One region of the Streptomyces sp. NPDC046203 genome, then DNA from elsewhere that is predicted to be linked to it. Evidence: riboswitches for the same ligand, from Rfam matches in the RefSeq annotation. Region 1 holds a riboswitch; each other region holds the start of a gene.
The links. Region 1 has a riboswitch for cobalamin ahead of ABZ990_RS02320 (acyl-CoA thioesterase). Riboswitches for the same ligand answer to the same signal wherever they lie in the genome.

Region 1 (7,371 bases):
GTGCGCGAACTCCTGGAGGACATCGTCGGCCGGCAACTGGTCTCCGACGTCCCGCGCTGCACCCTTCTCTCCGGCGGCCTGGACTCCAGCGCGATCACCGCGCTCGCCGCCGAACGGCTCGGCAGGAATGGCGAGTTCGGAGAGGGAGGCGCGGCGGGTGCGGCCGGCGCGAAGGGTGTGGCGGGTGCGGCCGACGGGAAGGTGCGCAGCTTCTCGGTGGACTTCGCCGGACGCGCGGACGACTTCGTCGCCGACGACCTGCGGGGCACGCTGGACGCCCCGTACGCGCTCGACGTGGCCGCGCACGTGGGATCGCCGCACGAGTCCATCGTGCTCGACCACGCCGCGATCGCCGACCCGGCGGTGCGCCGGGCGGTGATCACCGCCCGGGACAGCCCCTTCACCTTCGGCGATGTCGACACCTCGCTCTATCTGCTGTTCCAGGCCGTACGCCGGCACTCCACGGTCGCCCTGTCCGGCGAGTCCGCCGACGAACTCTTCGGCGGGTACCGGTGGTTCCACCAGCCTGAGGTCCAAAGCGCGCGGACCTTCCCCTGGATGGCGGTCTTCGTCGACGGCGAACAGGCCCGAAGGCGGGAGCGGTTCAATGCCGAACTCACCGCCGCGCTCGACCTGCCCGCGTACATCCGCGACAGCTACGCCGACGCGGTCGGCGAGGTGGAGCGGGCCGACGGCGAGAGCGACCACGAGGCGCGGATGCGGGTCATGAGCCACCTGCACCTGACGCGCTTCGTTCGGACCCTCCTGGAGCGCAAGGACCGGATCAGCATGGCCGTCGGGCTGGAGGTCCGGGTCCCGTACTGCGACCACCGCCTCGTGGAGTACGTCCACAACGCCCCGTGGTCGATGAAGACCTTCGACGGCCGGGAGAAGAGCCTGCTGCGCGCCGCGACCGCCGACCTGCTACCCGAGTCGGTGCTGAGCCGGGTGAAGGCCTCCTACCCCACCACTTTGGACCCGCACTACGCCGATGCGCTGCTGCGGCAGGCCAAGGAACTGCTCACGACCGACGACCCTGTCTTCGGCCTGGTCGACCGCGGCTGGCTGGCGGACGTCGCGGGGCGGGACGCGGTGACCATGCCGGTCGACGTACGCAACGGCGTGGAGCGCGTCCTCGATCTGAGCACCTGGCTGGACGTCCACCGCCCCGAACTCCGCCTCTGACAGTGGGTGTTCGGTCCGGCCCGCTCGGGGGCACCGCTGAGCGGCGCCGGCTTCACCGCGCCGGCATCCACGTACACCCCGACACACCCCGACACACCAGCCAACAGGAATTGAGGGATACGAGATGGGAACGGAAGACGCCCGACCCGAGGGCTTCGACGCCGACCTCGACCTGCGCGCCCGGCACCGCGCCGTCGTGGCCGACTACATGAGCCGCAAGGGCGAGAACCGGCTGACGCGCTACCTGCTCTTCACCGAGAACGGCAGCGCCGGCCTGTGGACCAGCGACACCGGCGAACCGGTCGCCTCCCAGGGACACGAGAAGCTCAAGGCGCACGGCGAGTGGTCGCTGCGGATGTTCCCCGACTGGGAGTGGAAGAACGTGGAGATCTTCGAGACCCAGGATCCCCACCGGTTCTGGGTCGAGTGCGACGGAGAGGGCAAGATCCTCTACCCGGACTATCCGGCGGGCTACTACAAGAACCACTTCATCCACTCGTTCCTGCTGGTGGACGGCAGGATCGAGCAGCAGCGCGAGTTCATGAACCCGTTCCAGCAACTGCGCGCGCTGGGCATCGAGGTGCCGAAGATCAACCGCGGCGGCATCCCCACGTAGCGGCGGATCCCCGCGCAGGGCCCCCGCGTTGGGAGACCGTGCAGGAACCCGCGTACGAATCCCCACGCGGTTCCCAGCACACGGATCCCAGCACGCAGATCCCCGCGCACGAATCCCCCTCCAGGGATCCCCATGTACGGACATCCGTCCGCGTCCCGTCCCCCGGACCCGGACGCGGCGCATCGAGCCGGCCGGCGGCGGCCGGGAAGCAGCAATGAGGCGAGGTCTCCCATGACAGTCGACGTGCAGACCACTCGAGACGTGGTCGACATCATCACCGGCGGATGGCGGGCGCAGGCGCTCTACACCGCGGTCAAGCTCCGCCTGCCCGACCACATAGCGGCGGGCCATGCCAGCGACGCCGAGCTCGCCAAGGCGACCGGGGCGGACGAGGAGGGCGTGCACCGGCTGATGCGCCTCCTGGTGGCCATGGGGGTGTTCGAGGGCAGCGAGTCCACCGGCTACCGGGGGACCCCGATCAGCGCCGCGCTCCTCGACGCGCCCCAGTCCCTGAGCGACATGTGCCTGCTGTACGGCGAGGAGTTCTACTCCGCCTGGGGGCACGCCCACCACGCGATCAGCACGCGGAGTTCGGGGTTCGAGGCCGCCTTCGGCCGGCCCTTCTACGAGTACCTGGGGCACGACGCGGACGTGACTCGGCGCTTCCAGCGCACCCTGAACGCGGCGAGCATGTTCTTCCACCAGGTGCCCGAGGTCTTCGACTTCTCCGGCAAGAAGGTCGTGGACGTGGGCGGCGGGGGCGGGCACCTGCTCGCCACGGTCCTCGGCGCCACCCCGGACGCCCGGGGCATCCTCTTCGATCGCGAGCACATGATGGCCAAGGCGCGCGAGCACCTGTCCGCCACCGTCGGCCTGGACCGCACCGAACTGGTCGCGGGCGACATGTTCGAGGGCGTTCCGGAGGGCGGGGACGTCTACGTCCTCTGCCGGGTGCTGGCCGGCTGGGACGACGAGGCCGTCGTCGGCGTCTTCGAGAGCTGCCGCCGCGCCATGGCCGACTCCTCGTCGCGGCTGCTGCTCCTCGACCGTTTCGTCGAGGACGAGAACTCCACCGTGCTGCCCGCGCTGTGGGACATGCACCTCCTGATGACGACGGGCGGCGCGCACCGCACCGTCGAGCGGATCACCCGGCTGCTCGACCGGGCGGGCCTCGACGTCGTCGGCCGCGCGGAGCTGCCGATGGAGAACACCGCTCTGGTCGCCGCGCCGCGTCCCTGACGCCAGGCGTCCTCCCGTCCCCAGGCGTCGTCCCCGGACGGACCGGTGAACGGACCGGTGAACGGGTCGGTGGACGGACCGGCGAACGGACTCGGCGAAGACCTCGCGGGTCCGTCCGGTCCCGCGGGCCCGGCGGTCCGCGGGCCCGTCCGGTGACGACGCATCCGCCCGGCGAGCGGTCGGCTCATCCGGCGAGCCCCTCCCCAGCACCCCATCCAGCCGGCACCCGGACGACGGGAGCCGGCGCGACGGAACGAACGGACCTCATGGACACCTACGAGTACGTGGTCGCCGACGTCTTCACGGCCACCCCGCTGGAAGGAAACCCGACCGCGGTCCTCCTGGACGCGTCCGGCCTCTCCGCCGAGCGCATGCAGCGGATCGCGCAGGAGACGCACCTGTCGGAGACCGTCTTCGTCCTCCCCGCGGAGGACGACGGCGATGTGAGGGTCCGCATCTTCACGCCGGTGAACGAGCTTCCGTTCGCCGGGCATCCCACCCTGGGCACGGCCGTGGTGCTCGGCGAATGGCACGCGGCGAGGGAACTGCGGATGGAGACCGCCATGGGCACCGTGGCGTTCGAGCTGGAGCGGGACGGCGAGGGCCGGACCGTCGCGGCGGGCATGTGGCAGCCCGTGCCGACATGGGAGCCGTACGACCGGGCGGAGGAACTGCTCACGGCCCTCGCCCCGGTGGCCACCGGCAGCACGCTGCCGATCGAGGTCTACCGCAACGGACCCCGGCACGTGTTCGTCGGACTCGACAGCGTGGCGGCCCTCTCCGCCCTGGAACCGGACCAGCGGATCCTCGCGCGACTTCCCGACATGGCCGCCAACTGCTTCACGGGCGCGGGCACCCACTGGAGGCTGCGCATGTTCTCCCCCGCCTACGGCGTGGTGGAGGACGCGGCCACCGGCTCGGCCGCCGGCTCGCTCGCGGTGCACCTGGCCCGGCACGGACTGATCCCCTTCGGAGAGTGGATCGAGATCCGCCAGGGCGTCGAGATGGGCCGTCCTTCGACGATGCGCGCCCGGGTCACGGGGACCGCGGAGCGGATCGAATCGGTGCGGGTGGCGGGGGAGGCCGTGGTCGTGGCCCGGGGGACGCTGTACGTGTAGCGGCCGCCGGCGCCGGCAGGCGTGGCAGCCGTACGGGGGAGGGTGGGCGAAGCCCCCCGAGACGCGGGGCCGGGACGCGTGTGCGCGCCCCGGCCCCGCCGGCGTCCCTCAGGTCATGCCCGAAGGTGCCGGGAACCGGTGCGGGGAACCGGTCAGGACAGGCCGGGGTTGGTCATGTCGAGCGCGGGCACGGGGCGGGGCGTTCCGTCGGCGTCGATCGCGACGAAGGTCAGGAACGCCGTGGCGACCTCGGTGGCGGGGGTGGAGTTGTTCCACCGTTCGGCCGTGACCCGTACCCCGACCGTCATGGAGGTCCGCCCGACCCGTTCGAGTCCCGCCTCCACGCTGAGCAGGTCGCCCGCCCGTACCGGGGTGAGGAAGGTCATACGGTCGACCGAGACGGTGACGGCCGGCCCGTCGGCGTGCCGGCCGGCGGCGGCCGCGGCGGCGTCGTCGATGAGCTTCATCATCACTCCGCCGTGGATGGTGCCGTACAGATTGGTGTCGTGGTCGCTCATGATGTGGGCGAGGACCACCCGGGAATCGTCCGGGGTCTTGGTCGGGCGGGCAGGACTGGTGACGGGGGATTCGGCCACGTCAACTCTCCTTCGCGAGTCGCGGCAGGGCTTCTCCGCGCACCCCAGGGGCCGGTGCGCGGGCAGCGGGCAGGTCTTCGGACTCGCGGGCGCGTTCCCCGGCTCTCGCCGGCGGACTCCTACTGGCCGTCGCTTCCCAGGCCCTCGTGTGTGCCGGGCCCAGTGCGTATGACGGCGGTCGTTCCCGCTCACCGCTGCGGGGCAGTCCCGGATTCACACCGGGTTCCCTCTTACGACGCTCCCGTCCGGGGGACGGGGCGAACCAGCTGCCCTGCCAGCGTACGGCAGCGAGCCCGCGCCCTGCTCCCGTCGCGGAACCGGGGTGCTCCGGGGCCGTGACCCCGAGCCGCGCGCCGACCGCCCCGACCGCGGTGACCACCCGCCCGCTCGTCCGCTCGCCCACCCTCCCGCTCATCAGCCGGCGAACCGAGCGCTCTCTACACTCCCCGGATGATCAGTGACGGATTCCAGCTCACGGTTCTGGGCAGCGCCACGCCCTACGCGACCGAGGACAACCCGTGCTCCGGCTATCTCCTGACCGGCGCCGGTGCCCGGGTCTGGGTGGACGCGGGCAGCGGGACGCTGGCGCGGCTGCAGCGGTACGCCCGGCTCGACGAGGTGGACGCGATCTGGATCTCGCATCTGCACGCCGACCACACCGCGGATCTGCTCACCGCGTATTACGCGGCGCTCTTCGCGGACATCCGGCTTGCCGCGCCCATCCCCCTCTACGGGCCGCCGGGCATCGCCGACCGGCTGGCCCACTTCCTCACCAACGGCCCGACGCGCAGCCCGGTCGAGGCCGCCTTCGCCGTCCAGGAGTTGTACGACGGACACGAGGTGCGCATCGGTGAACTCGCCCTGACCAGCCGGGCGGTGGAGCACGGTATGCCGGCCTTCGCCCTGCGTGCCGAGGCCGGGGGCCGCTCGCTCGTTTACTCCGGGGACACGGCGCCCTGCGCGAACCTCACGGAGCTGGCCGAGGAGTGCGACACCCTGCTGTGCGAAGCCGAGAGCAACCAGGCGCCGGCCGAGGGCGAGCAGGTGCACCACACGCCCGAGGACGCCGCCGACACGGCCACCGCGGCTCGGGCGGGCCGGCTGATCGTCACCCATGTCGGCCGTTTCCTGACACCGGAGCAGGCGGTGGCACGCGCCGAGGCCCGGTTCGATGGTCCCGTCGACCATGCCGAGCCCGGTGAGGTCTTCTCGAACCACCGCTCCCGAGGCCGTTCGACGCGCTCCGGTCAGCCGACGCGCCCCTGGGGCGTGCCACCGGGCGGACGCCGGGCGTCGAACGGCGAGGGGTAGCCGGGCGGATGCGCCGCCTGTTGCAGGTCTCAACAGGCCGTCCCCTCACGCGAGATGAGGATCAGGGAAGTTCCAGCTCGCCCAGTCCCATCGTGCGCAGCGCGTGGTTGGCCATCTCCAGATGGCCGGCCCCGTTCGGGTGTGCCGCCTCGTCCAACCAGGCCATCGGGTCCTCCGTTCCGTGGTGCGCGATCCAGTACGCCTCGTGGTCGACGAGCAACGCACCGGACTCGGCGGCCAGTTCACGAACCACCTGGCAGTACGCGGGCATGGCCGCACGCCGCGCGCGACCCGAGAAGCCGACCACGAGCGGGGTGTGCAGCACGATCTGCGTTCCCCCGGCGGTGCGGGCACGCTCGACGATCGCGCGCATCGCGTCACGGAAGGCGGGCAGCCCGGCCTCGCCGGCGAGGCAGTCGTTCGTGCCGAGTGAGACGGACAGTACGTCGGGCCGGAACCGGCCGATCAGCCACTCGTAGGACGCGAGCACGTCGACGGCGGTCCAGCCGGAGACGCCGGAGTTGACCAGGACGTCGGTGGTCCGGCCCAGTTGCCATCCGACTCGTTCGTGCACATGCTCCACCCAGCCGCGCGCGCCGTGGGTGTGCAGGACACCCTGGGTGATGCTGTCTCCGGCCGCCACCCAGGTCATGGGTGTGTCGGCGAGTCGGATCATGATGCGTCGCCTCCCGTCGGCGCCGCTGATGTGTCCCGGCAGGGTGCGGCGCTCCCTTGGCGGCCATGCTGCCGTTACGGGATCGCTCGCGCAACGTTCGCGTGGGCGGCCGCCGGGTTGCCGTCCGGCTGTCCGTCGCCCGCCGTTTCGAGCTCTGCCCGTTCCCTCGGCCCTCGGCCCTCGGCCCTCGGTGCGCGGAGGCGTACGGGATTCGGCCGGGCCGCCCCCTCTCGCCTCGGCTCCCGAATGCCAGCGAGGCCAGGGGCTCCGGGGGTGCGCAGAGCTGAGGGCGGCGGAGTCGCCTCCCAGGCCGGTCGCGGCCGGGCCGGGACGGGTGCGCGGCTATGTTCCGGTGGCCACTCGCGCCGGACGGCCCGTCTCCGTCGGTCCGTCCGGGCGGCCCGCCACGGTGGTTCCGGCAGTCCGCCCGGTCAGCCGATGCGTACCGCCGTACCGGTCACCTCGATGCCGCTCGACGGGTCCGCCGGAACCCGTACGCCGAGAACGCTCGGGCGGCCCATGTCCTCACCCTGATGGATCGTCAAAACCTCAGGGAGTGCGATGAGTCGAAGCTCCCGCAGATAGCCGCCGAAGGCCGCGGCCGCGGCGCCTGTGGCAGGGTCCTCGACG
Region 2 (7,371 bases), on a different contig from region 1:
CCCACAGCGGCCGGACGCCGAGCAGCGCCAGCGCCTCGGCGACGTCGTCGCCCGCCGTGCGCATCGCGCTCGTCCCCCACAGGGACAGGCCGACGGAGGTGGGCCAGCCGCCGTTGTCCTCGCGGTAGCGGGCGAGCAGGGAGTCGGCGAGGGCCTGGCCGGTCTCCCAGGCGAGCCGGGACGGCACGGCCTTGGGGTCGACGGAGTAGAAGTTACGGCCGGTCGGCAGCACGTTGACCAGGCCGCGCAGCGGCGAGCCGGAGGGCCCGGCGGGCACGAAGCCGCCGTTCAACGCGTGGACGGAGTGGGCGAGTTCGTCGGTGGTGGCGGCGAGCCGGGGCACGACTTGCTCACAGGCGAAACGCAGTACCGCCGTCACCTGCTCCAGGCGCCCCTCTCGTTCCTCCTCCATCAACTGGCCGTCGTCCAGGCCGAGTCGGGCCGCGTCCTCGATCGCGCCCTCGATCGCGTCCACCGACCAGCCGGCCGCCTCCATGGCCTCGACCACCCGCCGGGCCCGCTCTTCGATGGCGTCGGTGCGGGTCCGGTCGGTCGCCGACTCGTCCAGGCCGAGCGCCTCGCGCAGTCCGGGCAGGGCCTGCGTACCGCCCCAGATCTGGCGGGCCCGCAGAATGGACAGCACCAGGTTGACCCGCTCCGGCCCGGCCGGCGCCCCGCCGAGGACGTGCAGTCCGTCGCGGATCTGCGCGTCCTTCACCTCGCACAGCCAGCCGTCGACGTGCAACAGGAAGTCGTCGAAGCCGTCGTCGTCCGGGCGGTCGGCGAGGCCCAGGTCGTGGTCGAGCTTCGCGGCCTGGATCAGCGTCCAGATCTGGGCCCGGATCGCGGGCAGCTTCGCCGGGTCCATGCTGCTGATCTGGGCGTACTCGTCGAGGAGTTGCTCAAGCCGGGCGATGTCGCCGTAGCTGTCGGCGCGGGCCATCGGCGGCACGAGATGGTCCACGAGGGTGGCGTGCGCACGGCGCTTGGCCTGCGTCCCCTCGCCGGGGTCGTTGACGAGGAACGGGTAGACGAGCGGCAGATCGCCGAGCGCCGCGTCCGGCCCGCAGGCGGCGGACAGGCCCGCGTTCTTGCCGGGCAGCCACTCCAGGTTGCCGTGCTTGCCGAGGTGGATCATCGCGTCGGCGCCGAAGCCGCCGTCGTCGGCGCGCGCCGCGATCCAGCGGTAGGCGGCGAGATAGTGGTGCGAGGGCGGCAGATCCGGGTCGTGATAGATCGCGATCGGGTTCTCGCCGAAGCCGCGCGGCGGCTGGATGAGGACCAGCAGATTCCCGCGCCGCAGCGCGGCGAGCACGATGTCGCCGTCGGGGTCGCCACCCTGGGCCGCCCGGGACCGGTCCAGGAACATCGCGCCGGGCGCCGGGCCCCAGTGCTCCTCGACCCCGGCGCGCAGCTCGGCGGGCAGCGCCGCGTACCAGCGCCGGTAGTCGGCGGCCGGGATCCGCACCGGGTTCGCGGCCAACTGCTCCTCGGTCAGCCAGTCCTGGTCGTGGCCGCCCGCGTCGATCAGCGCGCGGATCAGCTCGTCGCCGTCGCCGGAGATCAGACCCGGGATGTTCTCGGCGGGCCCGAAGTCGTACCCCTCGGCGATCAGCCGGCGCAGCAGCGCGACGGCCGAGGCGGGGGTGTCGAGGCCGACCGCGTTGCCGATCCGGGAGTGCTTGGTCGGGTACGCGGAGAGAACCAGGGCCACCCTCTTCTCCGCGTTCGGGATGTGCCGCAGCCGGGCGTGCCGGACGGCGATCCCCGCGACCCGGGCGGCGCGTTCGGCGTCCGCCACGTACGCGGGCAGACCGTCCTCGTCGATCTCCTTGAAGGAGAACGGGACGGTGATCAGCCGGCCGTCGAACTCCGGGACGGCGACCTGGCTCGCTGCGTCCAGCGGCGACAGACCCTCGTCGTTCTCCGCCCAGGACGCCCGGGAGCCGGTCAGGCACAGCGCCTGGAGGACCGGTACGTCGAGCGCGGCGAGCGCGCCCGCGTCCCACGCCTCCTCGTCCCCGCCGGCCTGCGCCTCGGCGGGCCGGGTGCCGCCCGCCGCGAGGACCGTGGTGACGATCGCGTCGACGTCGCCGAGCGCCGCGAGGAGTTCGGGCTCGGGGGCGCGCAGGGAGGCCACGTACAGCGGGACCGCCCGGCCGCCCGCGTCCTCGATCGCGTCGCAAAGAGCGCCGACGAAGGCGGTGTTGCCGCTCATGTGGTGGGCGCGGTAGTAGAGCACCGCGATGGCGGGGGCTGTGCCGACCAGCTCGGGCAGGGGTGTGCGGGGGGTGCGGTCGAGGGGGCCCCAGGCGGGCGCCGGGGCCGGGGCCTCGAAGCCGTGGCCGGTGAGCAGGACCGTGTCGGAGAGGAACCGGGCCAGTTGGGCGAGGTTGCCGGGGCCGCCGTGCGCGAGATACGCGTGGGCCTCGGTGGCGACGCCGATCGGGACCGTGGACGCGGCCATGAGCTGGGCGTCCGGGGCCTGTTCGCCGCTGAGCACGACCACCGGGAGGCCGCTGGCGAGGACCGTGTCCAGGCCCTCCTGCCAGGAGCGCACCCCGCCGAGGAGGCGGACGACGACCAGCGTGGCGCCGTCGAGGAGCGCCGGGAGGTCGGCGAGCGGGAGGCGGGAGGGGTTGGCGAAGCGGTACGTCAGGGGGGTGGCCGAGGTGTCGGCGGCGGCGGTTTCGGTGGTGGCGGTGGCCGGGGTGGTGGGTTCCGTGGCGGTGGCCGGGTCGGGGCCGGCGGCCGGGGTGGCGGCGGACGGGGACGCGGGCGCGGCGGGCGCGGCGGCGTTCGCCGCACGGGCGCTGAGCAGGTCGGTGTCGGAATGCGACAGCAGAACGAGCATGGCGAGGCTCGGCCCTTCCTCGGGGTATCCGCGCCCCGGGTGGTCGTTGGATGGCGGGAGTTCCTGACTCACCGGACACCCGAGGCTCGGGGCCGGCTCACAGTGGCGGGACCGCGCCGGAATCTCACCGGGCTTCCTCCCCGGGGTCCTGGGACCCCATGCCGGTCTGCATCCTAGAACGAGTGGTCGGCGGAGCGGGAGGGGCGGTCCGTCACCCCCGGTTGCCGGGCCATCGCGCATAGGTATGCTCGCCGCCATGCCGCCCACTCCCGACACCTCGCCCGAACCGGGCGAACCTCCCATACGGGACCGTGGCGACGCGTGCCCCGGGGCGCTCCGGTTGCATGCCGCCGCCGATGGTTCCCTCGCCCGACTGCGCTTGCCCGCAGGCAAGTTGACGCAAGATCAGATCGAGCTGTTGGCTTCCGTTTCCGAGTCCCTCGGGGACGGCGCCGTCAGCATCACCTCGCGCGGCAACGTGGAGCTGCGCGGCCTGTCGGACGGCTCGGCGACCACCCTCGCCGACCGCCTCGGACGCGGCGGACTGCTCCCCTCGCCGACCCACGAACGGGTCCGCAACATCGTCGCCTCACCGGCCGCCGGACTCGACGGAACCGGCCGTGCCGACGTGCACGCCTGGGCCCGTGAACTGGACGGACTGCTGTGCGCGGAGCCCCGCGCGGCCGCCCTCTCGGGACGTTTCCTGTTCGTCCTGGACGACGGACGCGGCGATGTCGCCGGGCTCGGCGGCGATGTGACCTTGATCGCAGAACCGGGCGGCGCGTCCGCCCTGCTCCGGGTCGGCGGCCAGGTGCGGCGGATCGCCGCCGGCCACGCGCCCCGGGTCGCGCTCGCCGCCGCCCTCGCCTTCCTCGACGCCGCCGAGACGGCCGGTACCGGGGCGTGGCGGGTCGGCGAGTTGCCGGCCGGGGCGGCCGAGGCCGTCGACCTGAGCGGTACGGGCGGGCAGCCCGTACCCGTACCGCCCCCGCTGCCCTCCGGTCCCCCGCCCGCACCCGGCCCGCTCGGCCCGCGCGCCGTGTCCGTCCTCGCCCCCCTCGGGCGGCTGACCGCCGCGCAGTTGCGGGCGCTGCTGCCCGCGGCGGAGGTACGGCTGACGCCGTGGCGCGGGGCCGTCGTTGTGACGCGGGAGCAGGGGGCGGAGCCCGCTCCCGAGCGCACGCCCGAACTGCTCGCGCGCCTCGACCACCTCGCCTCGGCCGGCCTGATCACCCGCCCCGACGCCCCCGGCGCCGGAGTCACCGCCTGCACCGGTCTGCCCGGCTGCGCCAAGTCCCTGGCGGACGTACGGGCGGACGCCGCCCGCGCCCTCGCCGTACCCGCCGGCGCGCTGCCCGTGCACGTCGCCGGCTGCGCCCGGCGCTGCGGTCACCCGCACGGCACCTGGGTCGACGTCCTCGCGACCGGGGCTGGGACTGAGGCCGGGGCCCGGGCCGAGACCGGGACCGCGACCACCGAGGGCGGCGCGTACCTGGTGGACGGCGCCCCCACCCCCCGTACCGCCCTGCCCGGCGCGGTCGCCACCGCGCGTACCGCCCCACCCGCCCCCACCGCCCGCGCGGCTTCCCCGACCCCCACGAGATGAGCGAGAGCCCCACGATGTTCGAGTACGAGAAGGACGGCGCGGAGATCTACCGCCGTTCCTTCGCCACGATCCGGTCCGAGGCCGAGGCGGATCTCGCGGGCCTGCCCGACGACGTCGCCACGGTCGCCGTCCGGATGATCCACGCCTGCGGCATGACCGACCTTGTCCGGGACATCGCCCACTCGCCCGGCGTTGTCGCCGCCGCGCGCGCCGCGCTGCGCGCCGGGGCGCCCATCCTGTGCGACGCGCGGATGGTCGCCAGCGGTGTCACCCGCAAGCGGCTGCCCGCCGACAACGACGTGCTGTGCATGCTCTCCGACCCGTCCGTGCCCGCGCTCGCCGCCGAGCTGGGCACCACGCGTTCGGCCGCCGCCCTGGAGCTGTGGCGCGACAAGTTGGCGGGTTCGGTCGTCGCCGTCGGCAACGCGCCCACCGCCCTCTTCCATCTCCTGGAGATGGTCGCGAACGGCGCCGGGAAGCCCGCCGCCGTCCTCGGCATCCCGGTCGGTTTCATCGGCGCCGCCGAGTCCAAGGACGCGCTCGCCGCCAACGAACTCGGCCTCGAATACCTGGTGGTGCGGGGCCGGCGCGGCGGCAGCGCCATGACTGCCGCAGCCCTCAACGCCCTCGCGCACGAAGCGGAGATCCAGGCATGAGCACCACTCCCGCCGACATCCCTGACGCCCCCGCCACTCCCGGCAAGCTGTACGGGGTCGGGCTCGGCCCCGGCGACCCCGACCTGATGACGGTCGCGGCGGTCCGCGCGATCGCGGAGGCCGACGTGGTCGCGTACCACTCGGCCCGGCACGGCCGTTCCATCGCCCGCTCCATCGCGGCCCCGCACCTGCGGCCCGAGCAGGTCGAGGAACAGCTGGTGTACCCGCTCACCGTGGAGAGCACCGACCACCCCGGCGGCTACCGGGGCGCGCTCGACGACTTCTACGAGGAGGCCGCCGCCCGGCTCGCCGCGCACCTCGACGCGGGCCGCACGGTCGCCGTCCTCGCCGAGGGCGACCCGCTGTTCTACGGTTCGTACCAGCACATGCACAAGCGGCTCGCGCACCGCTACGACACCACCGTCATCCCCGGCGTCACCTCCGTGAGCGCCGCCGCCGCCCGGCTCGGCGAGCCGCTGTGCGAGGCCGAGGAGACCCTGACGATCGTCCCCGGCACCCTGTCGGAGGACGAGCTGACCGCGCGGCTCGCGGGCGCCGACTCGGCCGTCGTGATGAAGCTCGGCCGCACCTTCCCCACCGTGCGCCGCGCCCTGAAGCGGGCCGGGCGACTGGACGAAGCCCGTTATGTGGAACGGGCGTTCATGGCGGGCGAGCGCACCGGGCGGCTCGCGGACGTCGACCCGTCGACCGTCCCGTACTTCTCCGTCGCCGTCCTGCCGTCCCGGATCGACGAGCGGCCGGCCGTACGGGAGCACGGCGAGGTCGTGGTCGTCGGCACCGGTCCGGCGGGCGCGCCCTGGCTGACCCCCGAGTCGCGCGGCGCGCTCGTCCAGGCGGACGACCTCGTCGGCTACACCACCTATCTCGACCGCGTCCCGGTGCTGCGACCCGGCCAGCGGCGGCACGGCTCCGACAACAAGGTCGAGTCCGAACGCGCCGAGTTCGCCCTTGACTTGGCCCGGCGCGGCCGGCGGGTCGCCGTCGTCTCCGGCGGCGATCCGGGCGTCTTCGCGATGGCGACGGCGGTCCTGGAGGTCGCGGCGGAGGAACGGTACGCCTCCGTCCCCGTACGGGTTCTCCCGGGCGTCACCGCCGCCAACGCCGCCGCTGCCGCCGCGGGCGCGCCCCTCGGCCACGACTACGCGACGATCTCCCTCTCCGACCGCCTCAAGTCCTGGGACGTCATCGCCGGCCGACTGCGCGCCGCCGCCGAGGCCGATCTGGTCCTCGCCCTCTACAACCCGGGCTCCCGGAGCCGTACCCACCAGGTGGCCGCGGCCCGCGAACTGCTCCTGGAGGTGCGCTCGCCCGACACCCCGGTGGTCGTCGCGCGGGACGTCGGCGGGCCGGAGCAGTCGGTGCGCGTGCTGACCCTGAAGACCCTGGACCCCGCCGAGGTCGACATGCGCACTCTTCTCCTCATCGGATCGTCCCGGACGCGGGTCACCGAGTGCGCGGACGGGCGGACGCTGACGTGGACGCCGCGGCGGTACTGAGGGGCGGGGCGGTACTGAGGGGCGGGGCGTAGGGGGAGGGTCGGTCGTACGGGGGCGGGGCGGGGGCCGAGGCCACGCGGGTCCGGCCCCTGCCCGGCCCCCACCCAGGCAATGCGCGAGCAATGCCCGGGTAAATAAATCGCCCCGAACAGGTGATCACGGCAGGTAGAGTCGTACGGCTTGGTCGCACAGCCGTACGAAGGGCCCCACCCCGACGGCCGCCGCGCACCAGGCGCCACCACCCCCACGCCCCTCCTGTCCGTTCGTCTCCTCCACGGTCCCGGAAAGGGCTCGTACGCCTGTGAACACCCCCATCCGGACGAGGATCCCGGCCGCCCTGGCCGGCCTCGCCACCCTTGTCTCCGCCACCGGCATCGTCACCGCCGCCGGCGCACCCGCCGCCGCGGCGACGGTGACCTGCAACTCCCCCGTGTGGAAGGTGCAGTTCTTCGCCAACACGAAGTTCAGCGGCACCCCGAAGAAGACCGCCTGCGACGCGGCGATCTCGGAGAACTACGGCTATGGCCACCCGTCCGGGGTGAGCCTGCCCAACGACAACTTCTCGGTCCGCTGGTCGCTGACCCGCGACTTCGGCTCCGGCGGCCCCTTCACCTTCGCCGCCGAGACGCAGGACGGCATCCGGGTCTACCTGGACGGCTCGCGCAAGATCGACCTGTGGAAGGACGTCTCCTCCACCAAGAAGAAGTCGGTCAACGTCACCGTCCCGAAGGGCAAGCA
Region 3 (7,371 bases), on a different contig from region 1:
CCGCCGCGCGCTCCGCCGGATCGGGGAGGTAGGTGTCGAGCAGCGTCAGATAGAACTGGACGTGCACGGCCTCCTCGAAGAGCTGGCGCGAGAGGTAGAGCCGCGCCTCGGGGGAGTTGATGTGCTTGTAGAGCGTCAGCACCAGGTTGTTGGCCACGATCGAGTCGCCGGTCGCGAAGAACGCGACGAGCCGCCCGATCATGTGCTGCTCGCCCGGGGACAGCTTGGCGAGGTCGGCCACGTCGGAGTGGAGGTCGACCTCCTCCACGGTCCAGGTGTTCTTGATGGCGTCGCGGTAGCGCTCGTAGAAGTCCGGGTAGCGCATCGGACGCAGGGTCAGTTCGAAGCCCGGGTCGAGCAGGTTCTTCTGGTTCTTGTCGGACATTACTGGCAGGCCTCGCAGGACTCGGGGTTCTCAAGGGAGCAGGCGATGGCGTCCGCGTCGGGCGCCTGGGACTGCGCCGGTACGGGGGCGGCGGCGCGGGCGGCGCGGGCGATCCGGGTGGCCGGGCGCGAGCGCAGGTAGTACGTGGTCTTCAGACCCTGCTTCCAGGCATATGCGTACATCGACGACAGCTTGCCGATGGTCGGCGTCTCCATGAACAGGTTCAGCGACTGCGCCTGGTCCAGGAACGGGGTGCGGGCCGCCGCCATGTCGATCAGACCGCGCTGCGGGATCTCCCAGGCCGTCCGGTACAGCGCCCGCGTCTCGGCCGGCACCCAGGCGAAGTCCTGCACGGAGCCCGAGGACTCGCGCAGCGCCTCACGGGTCTCGGCGTCCCAGACGCCCAGCCGCTTCAGCTCGTCCACCAGGTACGCGTTGACCTGGAGGAACTCGCCCGACAGCGTCTCGCGCTTGAAGAGGTTGGAGACCTGCGGCTCGATGCACTCGTAGACACCGGCGATCGAGGCGATCGTCGCCGTCGGCGCGATCGCGAGCAGCAGGCTGTTGCGCATGCCGACCTCGGCGATCCGGGCCCGCAGCGCGGCCCAGCGCTCCGGCCAGGTCAGCTCCACGTCGTAGTGGTCGTGGTGCAGCACGCCCCGCGCGGTGCGGGTCTTGTCCCAGGCGGGCAGCGGACCGTTGCGCTCGGCGAGGTCGGCGGACGCCTCGTACGCGGCGAGCATGATCCGCTCGGAGATCCGGGTGGACAGCGCCCGTGCCTCCGCCGAGTCGAACGGCAGCTTCAGCTGGAAGAAGACGTCCTGGAGACCCATGGCGCCCAGGCCCACCGGACGCCACCGGGAGTTGGAGCGGCCGGCCTGCTCGGTCGGGTAGAAGTTGATGTCGACGACCCGGTCGAGGAAGGTGACGGCGGTACGGACGGTCGCGTCGAGACGCTCCCAGTCCAGCTCGCCGGAGGCCGTGTCGACGAAGGCGCCCAGGTTGACCGAGCCGAGGTTGCACACGGCGGTCTCGCCGTCGTCCGTGACCTCGATGATCTCGGTGCAGAGGTTCGAGGAGTGGACGACCGAGCCGGGCTCGGCGGTCTGGTTCGCGGTCCGGTTGGAGGCGTCCTTGAAGGTCATCCAGCCGTTGCCGGTCTGCGCGAGGGTGCGCATCATCCGGCCGTACAGCTCGCGGGCCGGCATGGTCTTGCGGGCCAGACCCTTCGCCTCGGCCGCGACGTACGCGGCGTCGAACTCCGCGCCGTACAGGTCGACCAGCTCGGGCACGTCGGCCGGGGAGAACAGCGACCAGTCGGCGTCCGCGTTCACCCGGCGCATGAACTCGTCGGGGATCCAGTGCGCCAGGTTGAGGTTGTGGGTGCGCCGGGCGTCCTCGCCCGTGTTGTCGCGCAGCTCCAGGAACTCCTCGATGTCCGCGTGCCAGGTCTCCAGGTAGACCGCGGCGGCGCCCTTGCGCCGGCCGCCCTGGTTCACCGCGGCGACGGAGGCGTCCAGCGTCTTCAGGAACGGGACGATGCCGTTGGAGTGGCCGTTGGTGCCGCGGATCAGCGAGCCGCGGGCGCGGATGCGGGAGTACGCGAGACCGATGCCGCCCGCGTGCTTCGACAGGCGCGCGACCTGGTGGTAGCGGTCGTAGATGGAGTCCAGCTCGTCCTTCGGGGAGTCGAGGAGGTAGCAGGACGACATCTGCGGGTGGCGGGTGCCGGAGTTGAAGAGCGTGGGGGAGGACGGCAGGTAGTCGAGCCGGCTCATCAGCCCGTACAGCGCCGTGACCTCGTCCAGCGCGCGCACGCTGTCGTCCTCGGCGAGACCGGCGGCGACCCGCAGCATGAAGTGCTGCGGCGTCTCGATCACCTTGCGGGTGATCGGGTGGCGCAGCAGGTAGCGGGAGTACAGGGTGCGCAGCCCGAAGTAGCCGAAGCGGTCGTCGCCGGCCGGGTCGATCGCGCTGTCCAGCCGGTCGGCGTGCAGGGCCGCGAATTCCGCGGTCCGCTCCGCGATCAGGCCCTCGCGGTGACCGGTGGCGACGGACTCGGAGAAGGAGACCGCGCCCTGTCCGGCCGCCTCCTCGGCGATCGTCAGCGTGAGCAGCCGGGCGGCGAGCCGCGAGTACGCGGGGTCCTCGGCGATCAGGCCGGCCGCCGCCTCGGTGGCGAGTTCGCGCAGCTCCGCCGTGTCCGAGCCGGGGTGCCGGCCGCGCAGCGCGGCGGCGGCGACCCGGCCGGGGTCGGTGTCGGGGAGGTCGGCGGTGAGGTCGGTCAGGATCCGCAGCAGTGCGGTTCCGGGGCCGTCGCTCGGGGCCGCGATCTCCTCGGAAGATACAGCCGAAGCCGGATCGGCGGGCGCGATGGTCACTGGGAGGCTCTCCCTCGCTCGGCTCGTGGCCTGCACGGGGGATACGGGGACGAGCGGGGGCCGGGATACGCGCGGCGCGCCGCGTCCACCGGCCCACTCCGCGAGGCCCGGACGTCTGTGGCACCCGGAACGGACGGACCGGGTGCGCTGTCCACAGGTCTTCGGACTCCGGCCGCGCGAAAGAGCGCGAACCATACCGTTGCGGGACAGTTCCGGATTTCCACCGGATTCCCCTGCGACGACAGCGAGGACGAGCATACATGTGGGGGGCGCCGCTTGCGGCACCCCCCACATGTTGTGTCCCGGCGTCAGGCCTCAGACCGTGTCCCGCAGCTCCAGACCGTAGGAGAGCAGGGTGAAGTCCACCCCGGGAACGGGCTGCCAGTCCCGCTCGGGGGCCCGGACGAAGCCGAGCCGGGCGTAGACCCGGTGCGCTCCGGTCATGGTCCGCTGGGTGGACAGGACGATCCGCGCGCAGCCGGGGACGGCCCGCGCGCGGTCCACGCACGCCCGCACCAGCGCCTCGCCGACGCCCCGGCCGCGGGCCGCGTGGTCGACGGCCAGCATCCGGAATTCGGCCTCGTCCGCGCGGGCGGTGTCCGCCCACTTCTCGCCCCCGGTGGTGAAGGTCACCCCGCCGAGGACCGTCTCCGCCGCGTCGACCGCGACGAGCACCTCCGCCTCGGCGGCGCGCCCGGCCACGTCGCGCAGCAGGTCCGTATAGCCGTCGGCCTCGCCGAACGCCAGGAAGCCGTCGTCGCGGTAGGCCGTGTCTTCAAAGTGCCGTCGTCCGGCCGCAGGCCGGGCCGTGCGGCGTCTGGTGCGTGCGATCGCAAGGCGGAGGTTCGCCCTCGTACTGGATGTACTTGGGTGATCCGACAACGCAGCGAGCGTGCGTGCCAGGCGTCGCACGGCAGACGGCAGTTTGAAGACACGGCCTAAGCCCGTACGGTGATCTCGCCGAGGCGCTCGTAGTCCTCGGGGCGCGCTGTTCTGATCGTGAAATCCATGGGGGCCAGTCTGTCGGGGGCGGGCGGCCGGCGCGGGAGAATTTCGGCCACGCGCTCCCACCCCGTCGAGGTCAGCCGCCGACCCCCACGCTGTTGTCGGGAGCGCCGTCGCCCTCCGCGGGCAGATCGCCGCGCTGTACGGGTGCTCCGCCGCCCGCGGGCTTCTCGGGCAGCACGTCGTCGAGTTCGCGGGCGTCGGCCCGGTGCGCCCGTTCGGCGGCGGCGCGCAGCCGGTCCTTGCCGACGGTGAGCGGGGCGTCGAGGGTGATCCGTACGCCGTCCTCGACGCGGATGTACGTGTGCTGCCCGTCGGACGTGCGGTACCAGCCGGGCTTCTCCGGCGTGCAGGGGGCGGACTTCGGGGAGGCGGCGCAGTCCTGGTCGGTGAAGGTGCCGCGGTCGGCGCCGAGGGTGACCCGGGTGCCGTCCTGGGCGACGTACGCGGCCTGGAAGCCGTCGTCGCCCAGGCCACCGACCGACTGGTGGGCGAGGGTGAAGCCCTCGATCTCCGTGACGTACACATGGTCCAGGGAGATCTGGGCGTAGTGGGCGCGCTCCTCCAGTTCGGCCTGGGAGGGAGCGCCGGCGATCACGTTGCCGCAGCCGGTGAGGGCCAGGGCCAGGGGTAGGGCCAAGGGCAGAAGCAGCGGACGGGTGGTCAAAAACGTACGGGAGTTCATCCGTTCATACTCGCGGGAGAACGGGCGGGGCCGCCGGGCTTTCCCGAGGGAAGGCCCGGCGGCCCCGGACGTGCTCCGTGTCGCTGTCGCTGTCGCTGTCGTCGGCGCGGTCGGCCCAGGCGTCAGTGCCCGGCGCCGACCTTCGGCAGCTCGGTGACGACACCCTTGTCGCCGGCGTCCGCCGTGTAGTCCTCCGGCGAGGTCTCGTCGACCCCGTCCGGCGTCCCGACGGCGCGCAGCACCAGGGTGAGGACGACGGTGACGATCACGTTCAGCGTGAAGGCGGTGAGACCGATGTAGCCGATCTCGCCGATGCCCGGGATCTCCGCCGACGAGCCGCCGAAGTGCTTCTGCGTGGGGCTCGCCACCCCGTACGCCGCGGCCGTGCCGTAGATCATGCCGACGCCCCAGCCGACGAGCAGCGCCCAGCGGTGGAACCAGCGGGTGAACAGACCGCCGACCAGGGCCGGGAAGGTCTGCAGGATCCAGATGCCGCCCAGCAGCTGGAAGTTGATGGCGACGGTCTTGTCCATGGTGAGGACGAAGACCAGGGCGCCGACCTTCACCAGGAGCGAGACCAGCTTGGAGACCTTGGTCTCCTGCTCGGCGGTCGCGTTCGGCTTGATGAAGTCCTTGTAGATGTTGCGGGTGAAGAGGTTGGCCGCGGCGATCGACATGATCGCGGCCGGCACGAGCGCGCCGATGCCGATCGCGGCGAAGGCCACGCCCGCGAACCAGTCCGGGAACATGTCCTCGAAGAGCTGCGGGATGGCGAGCTGACCGTTGCTCACCTTCACCCCGGCGGCGATCGCCATGAAGCCGAGCAGCGCGAGCAGGCCCAGCATCAGCGAGTACAGCGGCAGGATGGTGGTGTTGCGGCGGATCACGTTCCGGCTCTTGGAGGAGAGCGTCGCGGTGATCGAGTGCGGGTACATGAACAGCGCGAGCGCCGAGCCGAGGGCCAGCGTGGCGTACGTCCACTGGCCCGCCTCGCCGGGGGCCAGCGTGCCGCGCGGCTTGCCGGTGGCGGGGTTGGTGGCGGCGAACGCCTCGCTCGACTTGGCGAAGATCTCGTCGAAGCCGCCCAGCTTGATCGGGATGTAGATGATCGCCACCGCGATGACGATGTAGATCAGGGTGTCCTTGACGAACGCGATCAGCGCGGGCGCCCGCAGACCGGACGAGTAGGTGTACGCGGCCAGCACGCCGAAGGCGATGAGCAGCGGCAGGTCCTTGACGAACCAGCTGGTGTTCTCGCCGCCGCCGACGCCCATCACGTCCAGGACGGCCTGGATGCCGACGAGCTGGAGCGCGATGTACGGCATGGTCGCCAGGATGCCGGTGACGGCGACCGCCAGCGACAGACCCCGGGAACCGAACCGTCCGCGGACGAAGTCCGAGGTGGTGACGTAGCCGTGCTTGTGGGACACCGACCACAGACGGGGCAGGAAGGTGAAGATCAGCGGGTAGACCAGGATGGTGTACGGCACGGCGAAGAAGCCGGCCGCGCCCGCCGCGTAGATGGCCGCCGGGACGGCGACGAAGGTGTACGCGGTGTAGAGGTCGCCGCCGAGCAGGAACCAGGTGATCCAGGTGCCGAACGAGCGGCCGCCCAGACCCCATTCGTCGAGGCTGTTCTCGTTCGCGGGGCGGCGCCACTTGGCCGCCAGGAAGCCCATGACCGTGACGGCCAGGAAGAAGAAGATGAAGACGCCGAGCGCGACGCCGTTCACGCCGTCCTTCACTTCGCGTCACCCCCCTTGCGCGCACGCTGGTCGAACTGCCACAACTTGTAGGCGATCACGGTGAGAGCCGTGGAGATGAGCACCCACAGCATCTGGTACCAGTAGAAGAACGGGATGCCGATGAAGGTGGGGTCCACCTTCGCGTAGGAGCCCACCCACAGCATCGCCACGAAGGGTGCGAAGAGGAGGAGCCCGATCACCACCCTCAAGGGTGTGACGACTGGTGGTTTTCCTTGTTGCGTGGCTTGTGACATGGCCGTCCGTCCCCTTGGTGATCACCTCGTAATGGGTGGGAAATCTAGGGGACGGGCTCACCTCCGCGTAACCCTTTCCCACATAACGGATGCGACTCGCCAGGGACTCGTTTTCGATTGAATCCGGCCATATCTGGTCATGATTGGCCTGGAGTAGACCAATTGGCGTCGCCAAATCTCAATATGTGGACCGGATATGACGAAAGCGCTTCCGGAGCGTGGCGTGAAAACGGCGAACGGCCACGCTCCGCAAGGGGAGCGCGGCCGTTCGCCGTGACAGGGGGAAAGCGGGAGGAAAGGGGAGGGGTCGGGGAGGGCTCGGGTCAGTCCAGCGGGCGCTGGAGGCGGGCGACGAACTTGTACCGGTCGCCCCGGTAGACCGAGCGCACCCACTCGACCGGCTCGCCCCGCCGGTCCACGGAGTGGCGGGAGAGCATCAGCATCGGCAGGCCGACGTCGGTGCCGAGCAGTCCGGCCTCGCGCGGGGTGGCCAGCGAGGTCTCGATGGTCTCCTCGGCCTCGGCCAGATGGACGTCGTACACCTCGGCCAGAGCCGTGTAGAGCGAGGTGTACTTGACGAGGGAGCGGCGCAGCGCGGGGAAGCGCTTGGCCGAGAGGTGCGTCGTCTCGATCGCCATCGGCTCGCCGCTCGCGAGCCGCAGCCGCTCGATGCGCAGCACCCGGCCGCCGGGGGAGATGTCGAGCAGCCCGGCGAGGGTGTCGTCGGCCGTCACGTACCCGATGTCGAGGAGCTGGGAGGTGGGTTCGAGGCCCTGGGCGCGCATGTCCTCGGTGTACGAGGTGAGCTGGAGCGCCTGGGAGACCTTGGGCTTGGCCACGAAGGTGCCTTTGCCCTGAATGCGCTCGAGGCGGCCTTCGACGACCAGCTCCTGGAGGGCCTGGCGTACGGTGGTGC
Region 4 (7,371 bases), on a different contig from region 1:
GGTCGGCGGCGCGCAGCGGCAGCGTTTCCCGCAGGGCCGGTTCGTCCACCTGGACGACCGGGGTGCCGGCGGCCTCCAGGTCGTCCACCTCGTCGCGCAGGGCGAGGGCGACCTGGCGGGCGGTGTCGGCGAGCGGCTGGTCGTCCCGGACGAAGGACCAGGCGAGCATGGTGACCGGGCCGGTGAGCATGCCCTTGACCGGGCGGCCGGTGAGGGACTGGGCGTACGAGGTCCACCGCACGGTCATCGGTTCGGGGCGGGAGATGTCGCCGGCCAGGACCGGCGGGCGGACGTAGCGGGTGCCGTACGACTGGACCCAGCCGTGCTGGGTGGCCAGGTAGCCGGTGAGCTGTTCGGCGAAGTACTGCACCATGTCGTTGCGTTCGGGCTCACCGTGGACGAGGACGTCGATGCCCGCCTTCTCCTGGAAGGAGACGACCTCGGCGATCTCGGCCTTGATCCGCTCCTCGTATCCCGCGATGTCGATCCGCCCGGACCGCAAGTCCGCACGTGCCAACCGCAGTTCGTCGGTCTGCGGGAAGGAGCCGATGGTGGTGGTCGGCAGCAGCGGCAGGCCCAGCGAGGCCCGCTGGGCGACGGCCCGCTCGCGATAGGGCAGGGAGCGCCGGCCGTCGGTGTCGGTGACGGCTGCGGCGCGAGCCCGTACAGCCGGATCGTGGGTGAGAGCGGATCCCGCGCGGGAGGTCAGGTCGGCCCGGTTCGCGGCGAGTTCGGGTGCGATGGCGCCCGTTCCCTGGGCCAGCCCGCGGGTGAGCACGGAGATCTCCCGTGTCTTCTGGCGGGCGAAGGCGAGCCAGCGGCGGACCTGCGGATCGATGTCCCGCTCGGCGGCCGCGTCGAGCGGCACGTGCAGCAGGGAGCAGGAGGCGGCGACGTCGACCCGGTCGGCGAGGCCGAGGAGGGTGCCAAGGGTGGCGAGGGACTTCCGGTAGTCGTTGATCCAGATGTTGCGGCCGTCGACGACTCCCGCGACGAGCCGCTTGCCGGTCAGACCGCCGACGGCGGCCAGGTCGTCGAGGTTCGCCGCGCCGCTGCCGGTGAAGTCGAGCGCGAGGCCCTCGACAGGTGCGGCCGCCAGGACCGGGAGGGCGTCGCCGAGACGGCCGAAGTACGAGGCGATCAGCAGCCGGGACCGGTCGGTCAGGGCGCCGAGTTCGCGGTACGCGCGGGCCGTGGCGTTCAGTTCGGCCGGGGTGCGGTCCTGTACGAGGGCCGGCTCGTCGAGCTGGACCCACTCCGCGCCCGCCGCCCGCAGATCGGCCAGCACCTCCGCGTACACGGGAAGCAGCCGGTCGAGCAGGGTCAGCGGCTCGAAGTCGTCGGCCACCCCGGGGGCGGGCTTGGCCAGCAGCAGATACGTGACCGGTCCGACCAGAACGGGCCGGGCAGCCAGCCCCAGGGCGAGGGCCTCCCGCAGCTCTCGGGTCTGCTTTTCGGAGTTCGCGGAGAACTCCGTGTCGGGCCCCAACTCCGGCACCAGGTAGTGGTAGTTGGTGTCGAACCACTTGGTCATCTCCAGCGGCGCCACGTCCTGTGTGCCGCGTGCCATGGCGAAGTAACCGTCCAGCGGATCGGCGGCGACGGCGGCGCGGTGCCGCTCCGGAACGGCGCCGACCATGACGGTGGTGTCCAGCACATGGTCGTACAACGAGAAGTCGCCGGTGGGGACTTCGGTGACACCCGCCTCGGCCAGCTCTCGCCAGTTGGAGCGGCGCAGGCCGGCTGCGGTCTTCCCCAGGGAACCGGCGTCGACGCGGCCCTTCCAGTACCCCTCGACGGCCTTCTTCAACTCCCGGTTCCCGCCCTGCCGGGGGTAGCCGTACACGGTGGCCCGGGACGCCGCGGCTGCGGACTTGTCGGTCACGGAACTCTCCTTCGCGAGATGTGTCCACGAACATCCCGGGGACGGGACGCGGGCGCGAAGGGAACGACGGAACGGGCGGACCTCCTCGCGGAACAAGGCCGCGAAGACCGCTCGTTGCGCACGCCGACCCGCCCACGAGGTCACCGGGACACTCCGCGCACGGAATCGTCCGCGCACGGGCAACGGGCAGGTCTTCGGACTCGCGGGCACGCCCTCCGGAGGGACCGGCGGACACCTACTGGCCGTCGCTTCCCAGGCCCGGTACATCGGACCCAGTGCGTATGACGGCGGTCGTTCCCACTCACCGCTGCGGGGCAGTCCCGGATTCCCACCGGGTTCCCTCTTACGACGCTCCCGCCTGGCGGACGGGGCGAACCAGCTGCACACGCCACCCTAGGGCCTCGCACCGGGACGCGAGAGCGGTTGCCCATATTCCGGACGGCATCCACGAGACGGGGCGGACTCGTCTCCCCCGGGAAGGCTGCTCGCGCCGGCCCGGCCGTCGCGACCAAGCGGCGCGGGCGGCGGTCATCGCCTCACATCGCGTGCGGCGGCCTCTCGCCCTTGACGAGTGCCGCCGCCCTCGCCGCCCGCTCGATCGTCGCGCGGTGGGCCGCGCGGGCTTCCTCGTCGATCCGCGTCTCGTGTTCGGGACGCAGCCCGGTCCGGCCGTCGAGGCCCTCGCGCAGGATGTCGGCGTGCCCGGCATGCCGCATGGTCTCGCCGAGGACATGGACCATGACGGCGAACAAGTTGGTGCGAGAAAACGGCTCCGGCCACCACGGCACGTGGCCGGGGGCGTCGAGGGGAAGCTCGTCGATCGTGGCGTCCGCGTGTTCCCACGTGCGCCGGTAGAACCCGACGATCCGCTCGCGGGTCTCGTCCTCGGCCGCCCACTGATCGCTCCCGTCGGAATCCTGCCACCGGGGCAGCGGCTGCGGGGACGGGCGGCCGAAGACCTCGCCGAAGTACCTGGCCTCGACGGTGGCCACATGCTTGACCAGGCCCAGAAGGTTGGTCCCGGTCGCCGTCAGAGGCCGGCGTGCGTCGTATTCGGACAAGCCGTCGAGTTTCCAGAGCAGCGCCTCGCGGTCCCGCCGCAGCCTCACGTGCAGGTTGTCCTTCGCGAATTCATCGATCATGCGGCAGGAGCCTGCCATGGGCTGCTCAGCGCCTCAAGATCCCCCGCACGGCCCGCGGCGACCGACAGCACCGAGGTCCGGCCATCGTCTCCGTCGCAAACGGTGAAGATCGCGGAGTCGCGGCGGCATTCCCGTCGTTGGCCGACGAGCGACTCCGAGGCCCACACGTGACGGTGTTCGCAGGCGACGTTCCCCGCGCCCCCTCGTGACGATGGACGGGCCGGCGCACGCCCGTGCGGCCGGGGCGCCGCCGCGTACCCCGGGTCCGGCCCCGCCCGGTCGGACGGAAGCGGCGCCGGGGGCGGGCGGGGGCCGCGACACCCCGCGCCATCAGGGGGCGGGCCCGGGACGGCTCGCCGGGGCGGGGCGGCGTCACCGCCCGGTCCGGCTTCCCGGCCGCGCCTCTCCTCCACCCTTCCGGCTCCGCCCGCGGGCGCGGAGTGAGGGCGAGCGGGCGGCCCCGCCGCCTCTTCGGCCGCGGCCCTGAGAGGCCCGAGTCCCGCGCGACCCAGGTTGGCTCGATTCGAACCTTGCCCGTCCACGACAAAGCCCCCACATTGGGCGCAGTTCACACACATCCTGCACACAAGTCACAGTGATGGGGGAGTCGACGGCGGTGGCGTTCCAGCGCGCGAGAACCACGGTGGCGGGCGGTGCGGAGGGCGGTGCGGGACGGCGTCCCGGCACGCCCCCGGAATCCAGGGAGCACTCGGGCCCTGAGGCGGCGGAGAGCAAACCTCGTTATCTGGTCCTGGGGCCGCTGGAGTTGCGGCTCGAAGGGCGTCCCTGCACGCCCACGGCGCTCAAGTCCCGTGCGTTACTCGCCCTGTTGTTACTGCGTGCCAACCAACAGTCCTCCACCCACTCCCTGATCGAGGACCTGTGGAACGGCCGGCCGCCCCGCTCGGCACTGGCGGCGCTCCAGATGTACGTGTCGGGCCTGCGCCGGATCCTGGACCCCGGTCACAGCCGCGACGGACTGGACGCCCGCCACCACCCGCTGCTGCCGACGGTCGGATCGGGTTATCTGCTGCGCGTGGGGCCCGGGGAGCTGGATCTGGACGAGTTCCGCGAGCAGGCGGCCCTGGGCCGCAGCCGGCTCGCCGCCGGTGACTGTCAGGCCGCCGAGCACGCCTTCCGGCGCGCTCTGACGCTCTCGCGCGGTACACCCCTGGGTGATCTGACCCACGCGGACCTGCCCGGCTTCTACGGCGACCGGCTCGCCGAGGAGCAACTGGCGGTGGTGCAGGACCGGATCGGCGCCGACATCTGCCGGGGCCGCGCCCGGGAGGTCACCGGCGAGCTCCGGGAACTGTGCGCCCGCTATCCCCTACGGGAGACTTTCCACGAGCAGTTGATGCTCGCGCTGACCGCCACCGGCCGGCAGACCGAGGCCCTGGAGGTCTACGCCGAGGCCCGGCGGACGGTGGTGGCGGCCGGGGGCATCGAGCCGGGATCCGCCCTCAAGGCAGCGCAGCAGGCGGTTTTGCGGGTACGGCCGCCGCTCAACGCCGGGCACGAGTACTGCCGTTCGATACTGAACGCCGAGCAGGAACGCCTCTTGCCCGACTGACGTACACCATTCCGCCCCTCAGCGCAGCCGCCAGTCCAGACGGCGCCCGTAGTAGACCAGGGGCTGCCCCTCGCCCGGCGCACAGGAGGACACTTCGCCCACCAGTGCCGTGTGGTCGCCGTGGGGAAAGGCCGCGGCGACCCGGCAGCGCAGATAGCCGGACACACCGAGCAGGCGCGGCACGTCGCCTTCCCACTCCCACAGGACGTCCGCGAACTTGTCGTCCGCGCCGCCCGCGAACACCCGGGCCAGCGCCTCGTCGTCCGCGCCCAGCAGGTGCACCCCGAAGTCCATGCCCGGCCGGGCGCAAAGCTCCCGGCCGGTCCGGGAGCCGTCGGCGACGGCCATCAGGACGGACGGCGGCCGCACGCTGTAGGAGCACAACGAGGAGACCAGCATGCCGATGGGGCGGCCGTCCGAACGTCGCGCGGTCGCCACCGCCACGCCGGTCACCAGCCGGGACATGGCCTCGGTGAACCGTTCGACGAACACGCCCGGTTCGGCCGGCGCGCCGGACGGGCACCCGCCGCCCATGACGGGCCGGGTACCCGTCACGGGCGCACCGGCCGGCACAGGCGCTCCGGCCGACGGCGGCCCGCCGACCGGAGCGGGACCCTCCGCCACCCTACGCACGGGCCTGCCCGGCGGCCCGCAGGCAACTGTCCAGGTGGCTGCGGGCGTCGGGGTCGCCGGTGGCGGCCAGGGCCACCTCGAAGTCCGCCGCGGCCTCGCCGTAGCGGCCGGCCGCCTCGTGGACCACACCGCGGTTGAACCGGAAGTCCGCACGGTCCGCGAGCTCGACGGCCCGGTCGAAGTCGGCCACGGACAGGTCCAAGTCACCATCCAGGTAGGCGAGTTCGGCGCGCACCGCCCACGCCTCGGCGAGCTCCGGATCGTTGCGCAGCGCGGCCTCCAGCGCCTCCCGGGCCGCAGGGGCGTCTCCCTCCTCCGCCAGCAACCGCCCGCGCAGCGACAGCAGATACGGGTGTTCCGGGTGCTCTGCGAGCCCCCCGGTGACGCTCTCCAGCGCCGCCGCGGTATCGCCGAGGTCGGCCAGGATGCCAGCCCGCCCGAGCGACGCCTCCGGATGGCCGGGTTCGAGCTCCAGCGCGCGGGCGAAATCCGCCAGCGCGCCCTTGGTGTCCCCCAACTCCAGCCGGGCGTCTCCCCGGTTGTAGTACGCCTCGGGGAACGGCGGCTCCAGACTCAGCGTCCTCGTGAACTCGTCGACCGCCTCCTGGGCGCGGCCCAGCTTGCGCAGAATGACGCCCCGGTTGAAGTAGTGGTCGGAGAAGCCCTCGTCGGCCGCCAGGATCTCGGCGTAGTCCTCGAGCGCTTCCGTCAGCCGCCCGCTCATCGTGTTCACCTGGGCCCGGTTGTAGCGCAGGCCGGTCCGGTGCCAGCTGCGCTTGCCGAGGCCCAGCTCCCGGTCCAGCCGCTCGATCCCCTCGTCCAGCAACCGCAGCGCCTCGTCCGGCCGCCCCGCCCGGACCTCGACCAGCGCCAGGCCGTTGCGGTTGAACACCGAGAAGAAGGCCCGCTCGTCGGGGTCCGACAGCAGGTCGGAGATGCTGATGGCCTGGTTGACCCAGGCACGCGCCAGGCTTTCGTCACGCCGCTCCGGCGGGTAGTGGCGGGCGTAGAGCATCCCGGTCTCGTAGGCGAGCTTCATGTGGTGGGTCGCGCTCAGGGTGCGGGTACGGGCCTCGTGCTGGAGGGCCGCCGACTCGTCCGGCCGGCCGCCCGCCGCCAGGCAGGCGCTGGCCTCGCGGATGAAGTACCACCAGGTGTCGGGGTGTTCCTCGGCGGTCAGCAGGGCCCTCGCGGCCTCGCTGATCTCGGCCGAGATGTGGTAGAAGCCCAGGTACTTGCAGTGGTCCAGGGCCCGGCGCGCCGCCGCCACCCCTGCTCCGACGGGGTCCGTGCCCCGCAGCAGGTGGTATGGCAGCGCTCCCAGGCGCAGCGAGGTCTCGCCCGCCTCGACCCGCTCGGCCAGCTCCCCGGCCCTGCGCTCGTGCAGGGCGGCCCGCTCGGAGGGCGTCAGCGCCGCGTAGGCGGCGGCCGGGCCCGGTTCGTCGCCCACGCAGTCGCCGTCCACGAACGCGCGGGCCGCGCGCCGTATCTCCGCGGGGTCCTCGGCCACGACCGACGGGGCGGCGTCCCGCGCCGGCGCCGCCCCTGCCTCCGCTCCCGTATCCGCTCCCGTCTCGGGCTCCGTCTCCGGTTCCGCCGGTCCGGTGACGGAGGTCGCGTACGTCGCCAGCGCGTCCGGCAGCGAGACCGACACCTCGCCCGGCTGCTCCCGCAGCGACTCCGGGCCCGAGCAGACCACGATCGTCAGCAGTTCCGCCGGTATCCGGCGCAGCGCCACCGCCAGGAACTCCTGGTCGGTGACGTCGGCGTGCTCGACATTCGTCACGACCAGGGTGCGGGGCACGTCCTTCGCCTCGGGCAGCGCCGCGAGCAGGAACTCCACGAGCCCGTGCGCCACCCGCAGCGAGTGCAGCCGCGCCGGGTACCGGCTGATCTCGCCTGCCGAGGACTGCTCCTGGATCCCCCGGACCAGCGGCGGCACCATCGGGGTCAACTCATGGGTACTCTGCTGGAGTTCGATGTAGTGCCGGTCCGCGAGCTCGGGCCTGGCCCTCAGGATCTCCGGCGCGATCTCGCGCAGCAGCGTCCCGGCGGCCGTGTACGGACCGCGCAGCCGGCGGTGCGCGTCCGCGGTGAGCGACGGACCGGGCAGACCGAGGGCGTCCCGCAGCTGCTCC

Region 2: another riboswitch for cobalamin. It lies ahead of cobN (cobaltochelatase subunit CobN); the one in region 1 lies ahead of ABZ990_RS02320 (acyl-CoA thioesterase).
Region 3: another riboswitch for cobalamin. It lies ahead of ABZ990_RS15330 (ribonucleoside-diphosphate reductase subunit alpha); the one in region 1 lies ahead of ABZ990_RS02320 (acyl-CoA thioesterase).
Region 4: another riboswitch for cobalamin. It lies ahead of metE (5-methyltetrahydropteroyltriglutamate--homocysteine S-methyltransferase); the one in region 1 lies ahead of ABZ990_RS02320 (acyl-CoA thioesterase).

What each region holds. Positions count from the first base shown of each region.
Region 1 is NZ_JBEYZX010000002.1:121,840-129,210, forward strand. Features, by position in the region: gene asnB (asparagine synthase (glutamine-hydrolyzing)) at 1-1,185, shown strand, start outside; gene ABZ990_RS02305 (PhzA/PhzB family protein) at 1,310-1,801, shown strand; gene ABZ990_RS02310 (methyltransferase) at 2,045-3,040, shown strand; gene ABZ990_RS02315 (PhzF family phenazine biosynthesis isomerase) at 3,307-4,158, shown strand; gene ABZ990_RS02320 (acyl-CoA thioesterase) at 4,311-4,754, opposite strand; cobalamin riboswitch at 4,805-5,036, opposite strand; gene ABZ990_RS02325 (MBL fold metallo-hydrolase) at 5,205-6,065, shown strand; gene ABZ990_RS02330 (SGNH/GDSL hydrolase family protein) at 6,127-6,741, opposite strand; gene ABZ990_RS02335 (PhzF family phenazine biosynthesis isomerase) at 7,173-7,371, opposite strand, start outside.
Region 2 is NZ_JBEYZX010000010.1:114,192-121,562, reverse strand. Features, by position in the region: gene cobN (cobaltochelatase subunit CobN) at 1-2,854, opposite strand, end outside; cobalamin riboswitch at 2,893-3,029, opposite strand; gene ABZ990_RS11580 (cobalamin biosynthesis protein CobG) at 3,099-4,460, shown strand; gene ABZ990_RS11575 (precorrin-8X methylmutase) at 4,457-5,116, shown strand; gene ABZ990_RS11570 (precorrin-2 C(20)-methyltransferase) at 5,113-6,633, shown strand; gene ABZ990_RS11565 (PA14 domain-containing protein) at 6,935-7,371, shown strand, end outside.
Region 3 is NZ_JBEYZX010000016.1:69,947-77,317, forward strand. Features, by position in the region: gene ABZ990_RS15325 (ribonucleotide-diphosphate reductase subunit beta) at 1-385, opposite strand, end outside; gene ABZ990_RS15330 (ribonucleoside-diphosphate reductase subunit alpha) at 385-2,766, opposite strand; cobalamin riboswitch at 2,901-3,033, opposite strand; gene ABZ990_RS15335 (GNAT family N-acetyltransferase) at 3,082-3,648, opposite strand; gene ABZ990_RS15340 (hypothetical protein) at 3,705-3,827, opposite strand; gene ABZ990_RS15345 (hypothetical protein) at 3,848-4,411, opposite strand; gene mctP (monocarboxylate uptake permease MctP) at 4,579-6,201, opposite strand; gene ABZ990_RS15355 (DUF3311 domain-containing protein) at 6,198-6,455, opposite strand; gene ABZ990_RS15360 (GntR family transcriptional regulator) at 6,779-7,371, opposite strand, start outside.
Region 4 is NZ_JBEYZX010000004.1:93,585-100,955, forward strand. Features, by position in the region: gene metE (5-methyltetrahydropteroyltriglutamate--homocysteine S-methyltransferase) at 1-1,885, opposite strand, end outside; cobalamin riboswitch at 2,074-2,231, opposite strand; gene ABZ990_RS04900 (DinB family protein) at 2,422-3,027, opposite strand; gene ABZ990_RS04905 (AfsR/SARP family transcriptional regulator) at 3,626-4,600, shown strand; gene ABZ990_RS04910 (flavin reductase family protein) at 4,619-5,134, opposite strand; gene ABZ990_RS04915 (tetratricopeptide repeat protein) at 5,226-7,371, opposite strand, start outside.